Linked DNA regions of Leisingera sp. NJS204. The protein of the gene in region 3 interacts with the protein of the main gene of each other region in a pairwise test. Links are inferred from orthologs where the notes say so. Each region holds a gene or a part of one and is shown on either strand. Other genes may lie near its edges.

Region 1 (4,405 bases), 1.6 Mb from region 3 along the record:
GGCACGTGCAATCGGCGTGGCCCAGTCGGCACTGGACATCGCCATGCAGTATGCGCAGGACCGCAAGCAGTTTGGCAAATCTCTGATCAAATTCCCGCGTGTGTCCGGCAAGCTTGCAATGATGGCGGTGGAAATCATGATCGCCCGCCAGCTGACCTATTTCTCGGCCTGGGAAAAGGACCACGGTCACCGCTGCGACCTGGAGGCCGGAATGGCCAAGCTCCTGGGTGCCCGGGTTGCCTGGGCCGCCGCGGACAACGGGTTACAGATCCACGGCGGCAACGGGTTTGCGACAGAGTATAAAATCTCCCGCGTGTTGTGCGACGCCAGGATCCTGAATATTTTTGAAGGCGCAGCAGAAATTCAGGCTCAGGTTATCGCCCGCCGCCTGCTGGGCTGAACCAGCTGAAAGCAATTCCTAAGGGAGCAATCCTGTTCAGGCCCGGCGTTTACGCCGGGCTTTTTGCAGCCGCATCCCATCCAAAGTGCGGTCACGCTGCAACCAGCACACGGAATAAGACTGTTTCCAATCCTGGTTATTCGGTTTTTCATAAATTGTGGTTAACAAGAGTCCATGACACTCTTTCGCTGCTTCCTGCTTCCCTTGCTGTTTTTGTTTTCCGCCTGTGCCGGTGCCGTGCCGCCGGAACAATCCCCCCGCATCCTGGCGATGGGGGATTCCCTGCTGGCCTGGCACAGCCTGGCAGGTAAATCCATCGCAGACACCGTTGCTCGCGAGTTGCAGGAACCAGTTGTTGATCGCTCGGTCTCTGCCGCGCGGATCATCTACAAGCTGCCGATTTCCGGCGCGGCTGGGATGCAGATCCGCAAGCAGTACAAGCCCGGCAAATGGGACTGGGTGATCGTGAATGGCGGCGGAAATGACCTGTGGCTCGGCTGCGGCTGTTTTGCGTGCAATCGAAAACTGAACAAACTGGTTTCCCCCGACGGACGCAAAGGTGCGATTCCGGGCATGCTGTCTGAACTGCGCGCAACCGGTGCCAAGGTGATTTACGTCGGTTATCTGCGCAGCCCCGGAGTGGGATCGATGATCGAGCACTGCCGCGACGAAGGAAACGAGCTGGAAACCCGCATCGAACGGCTGGCCGCGCTGGACACAGGCATTCATTTCCTGTCTCTCAAGGATTTGGTGCCCTTCGGCGACCGGTCTTATCACGCGCTCGACATGATCCATCCGTCGGCAAAGGCCAGCGACGAGATCGGCCGCAAGGTGGCCGAAATCATCCAGTCGAATTAAACAGCGGCCCCTCCCGCCCCTTCAGATACATTCTTGGAATGCACCTTCTGCGCCGTTGCGCCCGGACCCGGCCTGCGCCGCGCATTGCGCGGCGCCACGCCCAACGGGAGCAAGGCATTTTAATGCCGCCGCAACGGGCGGGAGCCGTCACTTTTTCAGGGCGAAGCCTTGCAATTTCTGCCCCCTCTTGGCCAGAGTGTGCAAAATACTTCAATTGGGTAACCCGGTGCCGCGCATCGCTTGGATCTGTTCTCTGCTGTTTGCCAGTGCCTGCACCGGCGACGAAACGCTTTCAGCTTACGGGGCGGCGGGAAAGGTCTGGCACCTCTCCAGCATTGATAATGAGCCCTATCCCGCATTGGCCAGGCTGACCTTCCCGGAACCTGGAAAAATCACGGGGCGGGCACCCTGCAACAGTTTCCAGGGCACTCAGACGGCGCCTTACCCCTGGTTCAGCGCTGAGGCGCTTACCGCTGCACGCGCTGCCTGCCCGGAACTGGCACTCGAAGCCGATTTCCTGCAGTCCCTTCAGAAAATGACGCTGGCCGAGGTTTCCGGCGATGTGCTGATCCTCAGCAACGGCCAGGGACGCGAGATGCTGTTCACAGCCGGCGGATGAGCAGGTCCGTCAGCCGTCCCCGCGCCTCCGGCACTGGCTGATTGCCCAAAGACGGCGCCAGATGCGCGTCCAGAAAATAGCCGGTGGTGTGCAGCGCCTGCACAATTTCCGCATCCTCCGCGCTGCCCTGCCCCAGCATCACCGGCGGCAAAGGCAGCAGCCGATCCGCCCAGCCTCCGGCGCCTTCACGTGAAACAGCCCGGCCAGATTTCGGCGAGACATAGCACAGGGCGCTGCCACTGCCGGTCACGGCGCAGGCTGTCAGATCAAGGCCGAAACCCATCTCCTCCAGCAGCGCCAGCTCCCAGCGCAGATAGGCAAGCGGCCAGAGCTCTTCATTACCCAAGAGATCCAGCAACAGTTCACTGCGGGTATAGAGGTCAGGATGCGGTTCACGCTCTGGCAGGCAGAAGGACAGCAGCGCTGTCACCGCATTAAGGCCGGCCAGCGCCAGCCGTCCGGACATCGCAGCTGCAGCACGGCTGCGTAAAGGTTCAGCGTGATAGCTGCCCAGATGATCCTCCAGCCGCGCTCTCCAGGTCAGGTCCAGCTGCGCACCGGGCTGCAGGATCGGGGCCAGCTTGCGGCTGGCACCGCCGCGCACCATGCCCGCATGGCGGCCATGCTCTTCTGTAAAGACGTCGATGATGGCCGAGTTTTCACCGTGGCGGCGCATCGAAAGCAAAATGCCGTGATCACGCCATTCCACTGGCGGCCCTCACTGTTGTTCTGGCAGCCTCAGCAGACCGCATTGCGGTGCGTTCCGCAAGCGTCAAGACTATTCCAACCCAGGCTCGTCCAGCAGGTGGCGTCCGGCCCGGTCTTCGACCTCAATAACCCAGAGGTCGGGATCAAACGACCGCTGACGCAGGATAGAAGTGTCGACCTCAGCCTCCGGCCCGGCTGAAAGCCCATCCCATTTGCGCGCGCCGCTCATCAGATCATAGGTGCGGTGGAAAGCGCGTGCCTGGCCGTCCAGGGTGTTGAGTTTGACCAGCACGGCACCCGCCGTGTCGTCACCATGCGACGTTACAAAGGCAGGGATCCCCATCAGCCGCAGCCGGGCCAGATAGGCCTGCACCCAGAATTCAGCAGTAAGGCGGGTCATGCTGCGTGTTTTCCGGCGGTGCCGCAGGTTGAACGCACAGGAGCCTCCGGCGGGAGTATTTTCACAAAGGTGAAGCGCATGGGCAGCTTCAATTACCGTCTTTGAAGTCGAGGCCCATTTCGGAATAGCGTTCGGATTCCTCCAGCCAATTCGGGCGCACCTTCACTTGCAGGAACAGATGCACCTTACGGTCCAGGAACTCTTCCAGCTCAGCGCGGGCCGCTTGGCTGACCGCTTTGATCGTCTCGCCCCGTTTGCCCAGAATAATCCCCTTATGCCCGTCGCGCACCACATAGATCAGTTGATCCACCCGGGCTGAGCCGTCCTTGCGTTCTTCCCAATTTTCGGTTTCAACCGTCAGCTGGTAGGGCAGTTCCTGGTGCAGGCGCAAAGTCAGTTTTTCGCGGGTCATTTCTGCCGCAATCATCCGCATTGGCAGGTCGGCAATCTGATCCTCGGGGTAGAGCCAGGGGCTTTCCGGCAGTTTGCCCGCCAGCCACTGGCGCAGGTCATCCACACCATGGCCGCGCTCGGCCGAGATCATGAATGTTTCGGCAAAACCGTAGCGGCTGTTCAGGTTTTCGGCGAGGCCCAGCAGTTTTTCTGCCGGCACCCTGTCGATCTTGTTGATGGCCAGCGCCACTTTGCGGCCAGTGCCGATTTCTTCAAGTCCGTCCAGAATGGTTTCCACGCCTTCGGTGATACCCCGGTGCGCCTCGACCATCAGCACCACGACGTCGGCATCCGCTGCGCCGCCCCAGGCAGCGGCGACCATTGCCCGGTCCAGGCGGCGGCGTGGTTTGAACAGACCTGGTGTGTCGACGAACACCAACTGCGCGTCACCCTCCATCGCCACGCCGCGGATCCGGGTTCGGGTGGTCTGCACCTTATGGGTCACGATCGAGACCTTGGCCCCGACCATACGGTTCAAAAGGGTCGATTTGCCCGCGTTGGGCTCTCCGATCAGGGCAACGAATCCGGCGCGTGTGGTCATCTTTACTGGTCCTGTTTGCAGAGTAGACCCCCTACAGGATTTTACCCACAGGGGCCAGAGGCGTTTTCAACGGGGATCCGGCACCTTCCGCAACCTTGCCCTATGTCAAAGACCTGTGGCAGATCCAATGTGACAACCGCAGCGCCGAGCCATTCCGCGAGCCAGGCTTTTCATGACATTTATGCCTTGGGGAGGCTTCCGATGAGACGCCGTGATTTTCTGCTTGGGTCTGCTGCGACGGCAGGGGTGATGGGCGCCGCGTCCTGGGGCAGCGCTCGCAGCACCGTACAGCAGCTGACCATCCAGACCGCCCGTTTTGCATTTCGCGAAAGACCTACAGACGGGCTGGTGAGCCTGTCGCCGGATGCGCCGCCGCCGGTTCTTTACGGAACCCAGGGCGCCCCCATGCGCCTGCGGGTGGTCAAC
Region 2 (4,628 bases), 1.2 Mb from region 3 along the record:
CCATTGCCCGCTCATTGGCGGCGACAAGGGCATTCATCAGGTGCTGGTCTTGCAGCACGGCATCGGGTTTGGCGAGGATCGCCTCGCGCAACTGGGTTTCCAGGTTGGCTGAACTGCTCATGTCAAAAACTCTTGCGGATCCGGACCTCTGACGGGTTTGGTGACGTGTATAGCATGGGAGCCGGGCTTTGCTGCGGAAAAATGCAGTTGCAGCGGAAATTGCAGCGGCGGCGCTGCTCCCGCCCGCCGGCAGTGCATTGGCATGCACAGCGTCCGTTGGGCGGGGCGCCGGGCAGGTGCCCGGCGCGGCGGCGTGAAACGCCGCGGCAGCGCGTCGCAGGCGCGCTGCCGGGCCCAAGACCCCATGCGGTCCGGCGTCAGCCGGGGCGTGCGGGGACGCGGGAGTGCTTCGCTGCGGTTATGAAGGTGCTTGTAAAAACACTGGTACTAAAGTTTGCAAAGAAAAAGGCGCCTCGATCAGGGGCGCCTTTCACGGTCCTGGATCCACTAAGCGGGATCAGAGGATCTTGATCTCCGCCGCCTTGATATCGGCGAGGAATGCATCCAGGCCTTTGTCGGTGAGCGGATGGTTCACCATCGACTTGATCACGGCCGGCGGCGCAGTGATCACATCGGCGCCGATGCGGGCCGAGTCCAGCACGTGGTTCACCGAACGGATCGAGGCGGCCAGGATCTGGGTTTCAAAGCCATAGTTGTCATAGATGGTGCGGATGTCTTCGATCACTTCCATGCCGTCCAGGTTGATGTCGTCCAGACGCCCGATGAAAGGGGAGATAAAGGTGGCACCCGCCTTGGCCGCCAGCAGCGCCTGATTGGCCGAAAAGCACAGGGTTACGTTCACCATATGGCCGTCATCGGAAAGCGTTTTGCATGCTTTCAGGCCATCCCAGGTCAGCGGCACCTTCACCGCGATGTTCTCTGCAATCTCCACCAGCTTGCGGCCTTCGGCAATCATCGTCTCGGCATCGGTTGCGGTGACCTCGGCAGAGACCGGGCCGTCAACCAGGGCGCAGATTTCCTTGGTCACTTCGATGATGTCGCGGCCGGATTTCTTGATCAGCGACGGGTTGGTGGTGACACCGTCCACCATGCCCAGATCGTTCAGCTCGGCAATCGCGTCGATCTCGGCGGTATCTACGAAGAATTTCATGGGGCAGTCCTTTGGATGGGTTGGCCTCTGTCGCTTCTGCCTTTACCTCATGGGATTACGGGCGGCAACATGGGCAGCAGCATGAGCGGGCAGGAGTTCTTTCAGGCAGGCGAACGGGTCGGGGTGCTGACGACGCAACCCCTTGACCGGCTTCTGGATTACCGCGCACCGGAGGGCGGCTGTTACTTAGGCGCCTATGTCGAGGTGCCGCTGGGGCCGCGCAAAGTTCTGGGCGTGGTCTGGGGGCCGGGTGCGGGCGATTTCGATTCGGCCAAGCTGCGTGCGGTGATCCGGGTTCTGGACGTGGCTCCGATGCGGACCGAGATGCGCCAGTTTCTGGGCAAGGCGGCTGACTATACGCTTACCCCGATGCCCGCGATGCTGCGGCTGGCGACCCGGGCGCCGGGCCTCAGCGATCCGCCGTCGATGCGCAAGATCCTGCGCCGGGGCGAGGGCGTGCCGGACCGGATGACCGATGCCCGCACAAGGGTGCTGGAGGTGCTGGAGCAATACGGCGGCCTTGCCTTCACCCCGCGCGAGCTGGCGGATATGGCCGATGTGACGCCCTCGGTGGTGAAGGGGCTGGTGAAGCAGGGCGCCTTGCGCGAGGAGGAAGCGCCGCGTGACACGCCCTATCCGCAGCTGGACCCGGAGCTGCCCGGCAAACAGCTGACCGAGGATCAGGCAAGTGCCGCCGCCGCCTTGGCCGAAGGCGTCCACAGCGGGCGCTACGGCACCACGCTGCTGAAAGGTGTTACCGGGTCGGGCAAGACCGAGGTTTATTTGGAAGCGGTCGCCGCCGCCTTGCGCGCCGGGCGGCAGGCGCTGGTGCTGCTGCCGGAGATCGCGCTGACAGCCGAATTTCTCACCCGCGTTGAGGCGCGGTTCGGCGCCAATCCTGCGGAATGGCATTCCGGCGCCACAATGACCGAGCGCCGCCGGGTCTGGAAAATGGCGGGGCAGGGGGCAGCGCAGCTGGTGATCGGTGCCCGCTCGGCGCTTTTTCTGCCGTTCCGCGATCTGGGCCTGATCATCGTCGATGAGGAGCACGACACCTCCTACAAGCAAGAAGATGGAGTTCTTTATAACGCCCGCGACATGGCGGTGCTGCGGGCGGCGATGTGCTCGGCGCAGGTGGTGCTGGCCTCCGCTACACCCAGCCTGGAAAGCTGGGTCAACGCTGAGGCGGGCAAATACAAACGTTTGGACCTGACAGCTCGCTTTGGTGCCGCGGTGCTGCCTGAGATGCGCAGCGTCGATATGCGGTCAGAGGATCTGCTGCCCGCCACCTGGATCTCGCCCACTCTGAAACGGGCGATGAAATTGCGGATGGAACGGGGCGAACAGTCGCTGCTGTTCCTGAACCGCCGCGGCTTTGCCCCGGTCACCATCTGCCGCGCCTGCGGCGCCCAGGTGGCTTGCGACCATTGCGACGCGCGGATGGTCGAGCACCGTTTCATGAAACGGCTGATGTGCCATCAATGCGGTGAAACCAAACCGGTGCCGGAGGCCTGCCCGACCTGCGAGGTAGAGGGCAAGATGGCCCCCGTCGGCCCCGGCATCGAGCGGCTGGCAGAGGAAGCCACTGCCCTGTTCCCCGAGGCCCGGATCGCGGTGCTGAGCTCCGATCTGTTCAGCTCCGCCCGTGCCCTGAAGAGCCGGATCGAGGAAATTGCGAAGGGGGAGGCCGACATCATCCTCGGCACCCAGCTGGTAGCCAAGGGGCACAACTTTCCGCTGTTGACGCTGGTGGGGGTGATCGACGCCGACCTGGGCCTGCAAGGTTCGGACTTGCGTGCAGCCGAGCGCACTTTTCAGCTGATGCGCCAGGTGGCAGGCCGGGCCGGGCGGGCAGAGCGGCCCGGGGAAGCATTGATGCAGACCTTTCAGCCTGAACATCCGGTGATCCGGGCAATTCTGTCGGGGGACGAGGAGAGCTTCTGGAAAGCCGAGGCTGCTGAGCGCCAGGCCGCCGGCGTGCCGCCTTATGGGCGGATGGCAGGCATCATTCTGTCGGGGCCGGACTTGGCAGCAGTCTTTGACCTGGGCAATGCGATGGCCCGCAACGACGGTCCGTTGCGCCAGATCGGTGCGCAGGTATTCGGCCCGGCCCCAGCACCCATCGCCCGCGTCCGCGGCCGCCACCGGGTGCGGCTGCTGATCAAGGCGGCAAAGGGCGTGCCGTTGCAAGCGGCGATCGCCCGCTGGACCGCGCCCTTGCGTCTCAAAGGGGACTTGCGGCTGAGCATTGATATTGATCCTCAGAGTTTCTTTTGATGCCGGGATGAAAGGGGGGCTCCGCCCCCGGCCTGCGGCCTCCCCCGGGATATTTTGAGCAAGAAGAAGGCTGGCCCCCTTGTTCTTCTGGTTTAAAATATCCCGGAGCGCGAGGCAGAGCCTCGCATCTATCGTTTGATCAAACCCGCAGAATTTCGGCGTGATCTCTGATCAGCAAGCTGGTAGCGACCGCCCCGGCCCACATGCAGAACAGCGCGGCCCAGGCGGTGCCAGTGAAAATCGAACCGCCGGTGACACCTGCTCCGATCGCGCAGCCGCCGGCCAGCATGCCGCCAAAACCCATCAAAGCCGCGCCAATCATTGCCTTGCGCATGGTGGAGGGGCTGTCAAAGGCCTGCAGTTTCATTTCTCCGGCCAGCGCCGCGGCCAGCATTGCGCCGATGAACACGCCGGGAACCAGGCCGATGTCAAACTCGAGAACTGCATTGCGGTCAAGGAAGAACATCAATGTGCGCGCCGATGGTCCGGTGAAGGTGGCGCTCTCGATTTGCACCGGATCAAAGCTGACCTGACTGAGCGCATAAGTCAGCACCCACCCCAGCGCGACAGCAAACCCAACGCCGGAGGCAAAGATCAGTCTTTTTGCGCCGATCCGGTTGCGCTGCGCTAACACCAGCGCCAAAGCGGCGGTGGCTAGGCCCAGTGCCAGCCCGCCCGCCTTTGGCAGCCCCAGCGCGGCCAGGAGATCCAGATTGCGCCCGCCTTCGGTAATCCAGAGCCCGGCAAGCCAGTCCCGGGAAGGCGACAGCTGGCCGGACAGGCTCATTTGCGCGACAACGGCGAAGATCAGCCCCGACACAACCGAGCGCAGGTTGCCGGTGGCTGCCAGCACCAGCAGCCGCCCTGAACAGCCGCGCGCCAGCACCATGCCGCCGCCGAACATCAGCCCGCCCAGAATGGCACCGGACCAACTGCCGGGCACCGCCATCATCCTTGCATCGGCGCTGTCCATCAGGTCAAGCATCTGCGCCGCCTGCACCCAGACAACAGCCGTGGAGAAGGTCAGCAGCCAAACCGCAACCTTGTCCCCCAGGCGGCCGCTGGCGAATTCGACCGTAGCTGCCCGCAGGCAGAAGCGCGATCTTTGCGCCGCCATCCCGAAGACAGCGCCGGTCAGAAGCCCGAACAACGCGGCGGCAGGGGCCTCACCGATATGTTC
Region 3 (4,388 bases):
GTCTTGCGGGCCTTATCGGCCTGATCTGGATCTTCTGGGCCAAATTCGGCTATGACCCGGCGCGGTTTGGCAAGGCTCTGACCGTCTCGGTAAAGATCGCAGGGCAGGTACCGCACTCCAAAGTGTCGTCACAGGCGCTGTCGCTGATCCCCACCTTCATCCTGATCGGCTATCTGGCCTATTATGCTGGCCTGACCCGCGCCTTGTTCGAGGCCGCCAAGCGCTGGATCGCCTGGCTGCCGGGCGGGTTGGCGGTCTCCACCGTGTTTGCCACCGCAGGCTTTGCTGCCGTGTCGGGTGCCAGCGTGGCGACCTCTGCCGTCTTTGCCCGTATCGCCATCCCTGAAATGCTGAAGATCGGCTATAACAAACAATTCGCGGCCGGTGTTGTGGCCGCTGGCGGTACACTGGCCTCGCTGATCCCGCCTTCGGCAATCCTGGTGATTTACGCCATCATTGTCGAACAGGACGTGGGCAAGCTGCTGCTGGCAGGGTTTATTCCCGGCGCCTTCTCGGCGTTGGTTTATGGTCTCCTGATTGTCGGCATCGCAGTGATCTTCAAATCCGTCGGCCCGCCGGTCAGAGGCTTTACATGGGGCCAGCGCTTTGCCGCATTGCCCGGTGCGCTGCCGATCATCTTTGTCGTCGTGATCATCATCTGCTTTGTCTACAACCCCTTTGGCGGCGACGCCTGGGGCACGCCGACCGAGGGCGGCGCGCTGGGGGCCTTTGTGGTGTTCTGCATGGCCGTCCTGAAGGGTATGAAATGGGCCGAGCTGAAGTCGGCACTGCTGGAAACGGCGAAGCTGACGGTGATGATCTTCACCATCATCTGGGGCGTGCTGATCTATGTGCGTTTCCTCGGCTTCGCGGACTTGCCGGGGGCGTTCTCCGACTGGATCACTGCGCTGGAGATGAGCCCGATGGTGATCCTGATCTGCATCCTGCTGGCCTATGCGGTGCTGGGCATGTTCATGGATGCCATCGGGATGCTGCTGCTGACGCTGCCGGTGGTTTATCCTGCCGTGATGGCGCTGAACGGCGGCGAGAGCGTGGCCGCCGCAGACAGCGCCTTTGGCATGAGCGGCACCATGTGCGCGATCTGGTTTGGCATCCTGGTGGTGAAGATGGCCGAATTCTGCCTGATCACCCCGCCGATCGGGCTGAATTGTTTTGTGGTGGCCGGCGTGCGCGATGATCTGAGCGTGCAGGATGTGTTCAAGGGCGTGACCCCGTTTTTCATTGCCGACGCCGTGACAATTGCGCTGCTGGTCGCCTTCCCGGGAATTGTTCTCTACCTGCCGTCCTTGGCGGGATAAGGACGGGCGCTCAGGACACACCGATACAGACCGGCTTGGCAGGCGGCGGCGCAGCGCCTGATTGTGTAGCCGTGCTTTCCCTGTTCCCGGACAGACTTTTTCTACAAGTTCTGTGACAGGTAGGCCAAGCGCGGTCTTGCGGTCTAGAACGGTAATACGGATGTGAATTTTCGCAACCTGCCGCTGAATATCTCTCGCCATGACGGATTGGCCATGACAGATTTACTGAGCCGCCGATGCAGTCGTCCAACCGGCGGGAGACGATCGCCCGGGTCGTTTTCCGGCCCGGCTCCTATCCCCGGCGCGGCCTTCGGCAGTGATATCCGTGCCATCGCCGTCATAGGGCGCGGTCAAGGTATCGCGATGCATGTACCCCCTCGTTTCAGGTGAAGATTCCGGCGCTCGCGGGCTTCCAAGGCTTGGCACTTTTTCGGGGCAGTATGACGGCATGGATGTCTCGCGCGGCGATTGCATCATGGTATTTGCGTGTGCCGCGCTGCCCGGCAGGCGATTCTTGCACTACCGGCAGGCGCGGCAGCCCGCTGGTCAGTGCAATAGGCACCTCATCCTGGCGGAATAAGTCCGTCCGTTTCAAACCCAGAGTTTGTCTCTTTTGTTGCAATAAATGTTGTCTAAGGAGCGGCATCAAACCGTGGCAGGTCCACAAAGGCAGAGATGTAGACTGTTGGTGCGATCAATGGCTTGCCATCTTGTGCGACAAGCAAGGAAGTGGCTGATCCAGTGCACAGGGCAAACTGCGGATCGTCATGGTGATTGTGCACATCTCCATGAAAAGGGAAATACGAAACAGTGGTGTCCTAACGTGAAAGGGCTGGCAAATGCCAACCCTTTGCTTTTGTTTCTAAAGCGGAGGAACTTCACATTCCGAGAGCCTAGCCTGTTAGAACGGGATCTCGTCGTCGTCGATGTTATGGGACGCGCCGCCGCCGAAATTGCCGCCGCCGCCACCACCGCTGCCGCCGCCTTGCTGGCCGCTGTCATAACCGCCGCCGTAACCGCCGCCCTGGCTGCCGCCGCCATAACCGCCGCCGCCGCCACCGTCTTGGCCGCCGCCGCCTTCACCGCGGCCGTCAAGCATGGTCAGGGTGGAGCCGAAGCCTTGCAGGACGATTTCGGTCGAATACCGGTCCTGACCGCTTTGGTCCTGCCATTTGCGGGTCTGCAGCTGGCCTTCGATATAGACCTTGGAGCCTTTGCGCAGATACTGCTCGGCAACGCGCACAAGACCTTCGCTGAAGATGGCCACAGAGTGCCACTCAGTCCGCTCGCGGCGTTCACCGGTGTTACGGTCCTTCCAGTTTTCCGAGGTAGCAATGCGCAGGTTGCAAACCTTGCCGCCGTTCTGGAAGCTGCGCACCTCCGGGTCGCGGCCCAGATTGCCGATGAGCATGACTTTGTTAAGAGAGCCGGCCATAGGGTTCCGTCCTTTTATTCCTGAATGTCCTGTCCAGCACCGGTCCGGCGCGAATCCGTCCGGGCTGCTTGATTGGCACAGTACAGACCTGTGCAAGGTGAGGAAAGCAGCTCTCTGGGGATGATTTTGCAGGAGTTTGCGCGGCAATGATGACGGATTGCGCCGGTGTTGCTTTAAATTTCTTCTGTATTGGTTATATTTGCGCAAAGTGGGACAGTGTTGGGACAGCGGAAATGCGCAAAGCCGTTGCGGGGTTGGTGATTGCCATGGTCGGGGCAGGGCAGCCTGCCGCCGCCGATGTTTTGAGTACCAAGAACCGGCGGGATTTGTTTTCCGCCCACACCAGGTTGCTGGATGGCCGCGCGGCCACCCAGTACAAGAACTCATCCCGGCTGCAGCCCAAGACATATCAGATCCCTTCAGCCGCGGGCACGCTGCCCTACAGCGGCAAGTACCGCGGCCAGTATCTGCAGCTGGCGCGGGACGCTGCGCGCCAGCACGGTGTGCCCGAAGACCTGTTCCTGCGCCTGGTGCAGCAGGAAAGCAATTGGAACCCGAACGCCAAATCGCACAAAGGCGCGTTGGGCCTGGCACAGCTGATGCCTGCAACCGCAAGGGCGCTGGGGGTCAACCCCGCGGTGCCGCAGCAGAACCTGGAGGGCGGCGCGCGGTATCTGGCGCGGCAATTCCGCAAATTCGGGTCCTGGCGGCTGGCATTGGCGGCCTATAACGCGGGTCCGGACGCGGTGAAGAAATACGGAGGGGTGCCGCCCTATAAGGAAACCCAGAACTATGTAAAGAAGATCTGGGGCAGCTGACGCGCCGTTTCATTAACTTGTGGGTAAGTTCCCTTAATGCCCCGTTAACTCCGCGCTAGTGTCACGCATTTGCCTTAAATTTTTGTGAATCTTCCCTCAAGTTCTGGAGGGAATGACTTGTACACCAACAGCTTTGATGAGCGGATCAACCGGATTGACTGGCAGCCGAGCGCGGTCCCGACGCGTCAGATGATCGACAGTGTCCTGGCCAGCCGTCTGCCCCGGCAGCCGCGCAGTGCTGTGCTGAGCCTGGCCGGCGCCATTGTTGGTATTCTGATCGGCACCGGCCTCAAGGGAATGTCTTTGGCCGGATCTCCTTGGGGACCGGAAACCGGCCTTGCCGGAGCTATCGGCGGCAGCCTGGCGCTGGCTGGTCTGGCCGCTTCGGTATCGGCTGCCCTGATGGCTGCGGCCAAAGGAAATGAGGCGCCGCGGCTGATGCAGTTCGCCTCGATGAACCTGCTGATGATCGTGGTGGTGCTGCTCAGCTGAACAAGACGGCCCCTGTGGGAGTGGGGGACGGAAGTGGAGCCCCATGTGGTGCTTTTTTAAGCAGCACATGGGGTTTGCTATAAGAGATGGTCGCAGGATTTTGGACCAGTGGCCAAGCTGTAGCGACTGACGAAGGAACGACCACAGTGGACGAAGCGGAAACGCTTTTCGGCAGAGTTCGAAGCCAAAGTTGCACTTTAAGCTATCCGTGAAGAATTGACGACGGTTGAACTGGCCAAAAAGTACGGCGTCCAAAGGCTTGGCGATCACCGCCCCAATCAGGTCTGGTGCACTGATGCAACCTGCATACCCATGCGCCGGGGC

What was found.
Region 1: the proteins of ssb (region 3) and recO interact in binary tests that used the Escherichia coli proteins (3 or more experiments, as listed by UniProt). The link is inferred for Leisingera sp. NJS204 from one-to-one orthologs.
Region 2: the proteins of ssb (region 3) and ETW24_RS14785 interact in binary tests that used the Escherichia coli proteins (3 or more experiments, as listed by UniProt). The link is inferred for Leisingera sp. NJS204 from one-to-one orthologs.

What each region holds. Positions count from the first base shown.
Region 1 is NZ_CP035417.1:146,766-151,170, reverse strand. Bases 724-3,479 are described here. They hold recO (DNA repair protein RecO), read right to left. Parts: upstream 2,587-3,479; coding sequence 1,861-2,586; downstream 724-1,860. Other genes in these bases: era (GTPase Era), read right to left, coding at 3,074-3,479; ETW24_RS00785 (DUF1491 family protein), read right to left, coding at 2,656-2,985; ETW24_RS00795 (META domain-containing protein), read left to right, coding at 1,485-1,877; ETW24_RS00800 (SGNH/GDSL hydrolase family protein), read left to right, coding at 724-1,258. Also shown: ETW24_RS00805 (acyl-CoA dehydrogenase family protein), read left to right, coding at 1-400; more of ETW24_RS00800, read left to right, coding at 575-723; more of era, read right to left, coding at 3,480-3,979; ETW24_RS00775 (multicopper oxidase family protein), read left to right, coding at 4,181-4,405. UniProt on the Escherichia coli protein: Involved in DNA repair and RecF pathway recombination.
Region 2 is NZ_CP035417.1:3,003,197-3,007,824, reverse strand. Bases 872-3,850 are described here. They hold ETW24_RS14785 (primosomal protein N'), read left to right. Parts: upstream 872-1,252; coding sequence 1,253-3,448; downstream 3,449-3,850. Other genes in these bases: ETW24_RS14780 (YeeE/YedE family protein), read right to left, coding at 3,588-3,850; fsa (fructose-6-phosphate aldolase), read right to left, coding at 872-1,171. Also shown: ETW24_RS14795 (DUF484 family protein), read right to left, coding at 1-121; more of fsa, read right to left, coding at 518-871; more of ETW24_RS14780, read right to left, coding at 3,851-4,628.
Region 3 is NZ_CP035417.1:1,780,997-1,785,384, forward strand. The notes cover bases 988-3,726. They hold ssb (single-stranded DNA-binding protein), read right to left. Parts: upstream 2,755-3,726; coding sequence 2,221-2,754; downstream 988-2,220. Other genes in these bases: ETW24_RS08780 (TRAP transporter large permease), read left to right, coding at 988-1,319; ETW24_RS08795 (lytic transglycosylase domain-containing protein), read left to right, coding at 2,988-3,572; ETW24_RS08800 (hypothetical protein), read left to right, coding at 3,690-3,726. Outside these bases: more of ETW24_RS08780, read left to right, coding at 1-987; more of ETW24_RS08800, read left to right, coding at 3,727-4,064. UniProt on the Escherichia coli protein: Plays an important role in DNA replication, recombination and repair. Binds to ssDNA and to an array of partner proteins to recruit them to their sites of action during DNA metabolism. Acts as a sliding platform that migrates on DNA via reptation.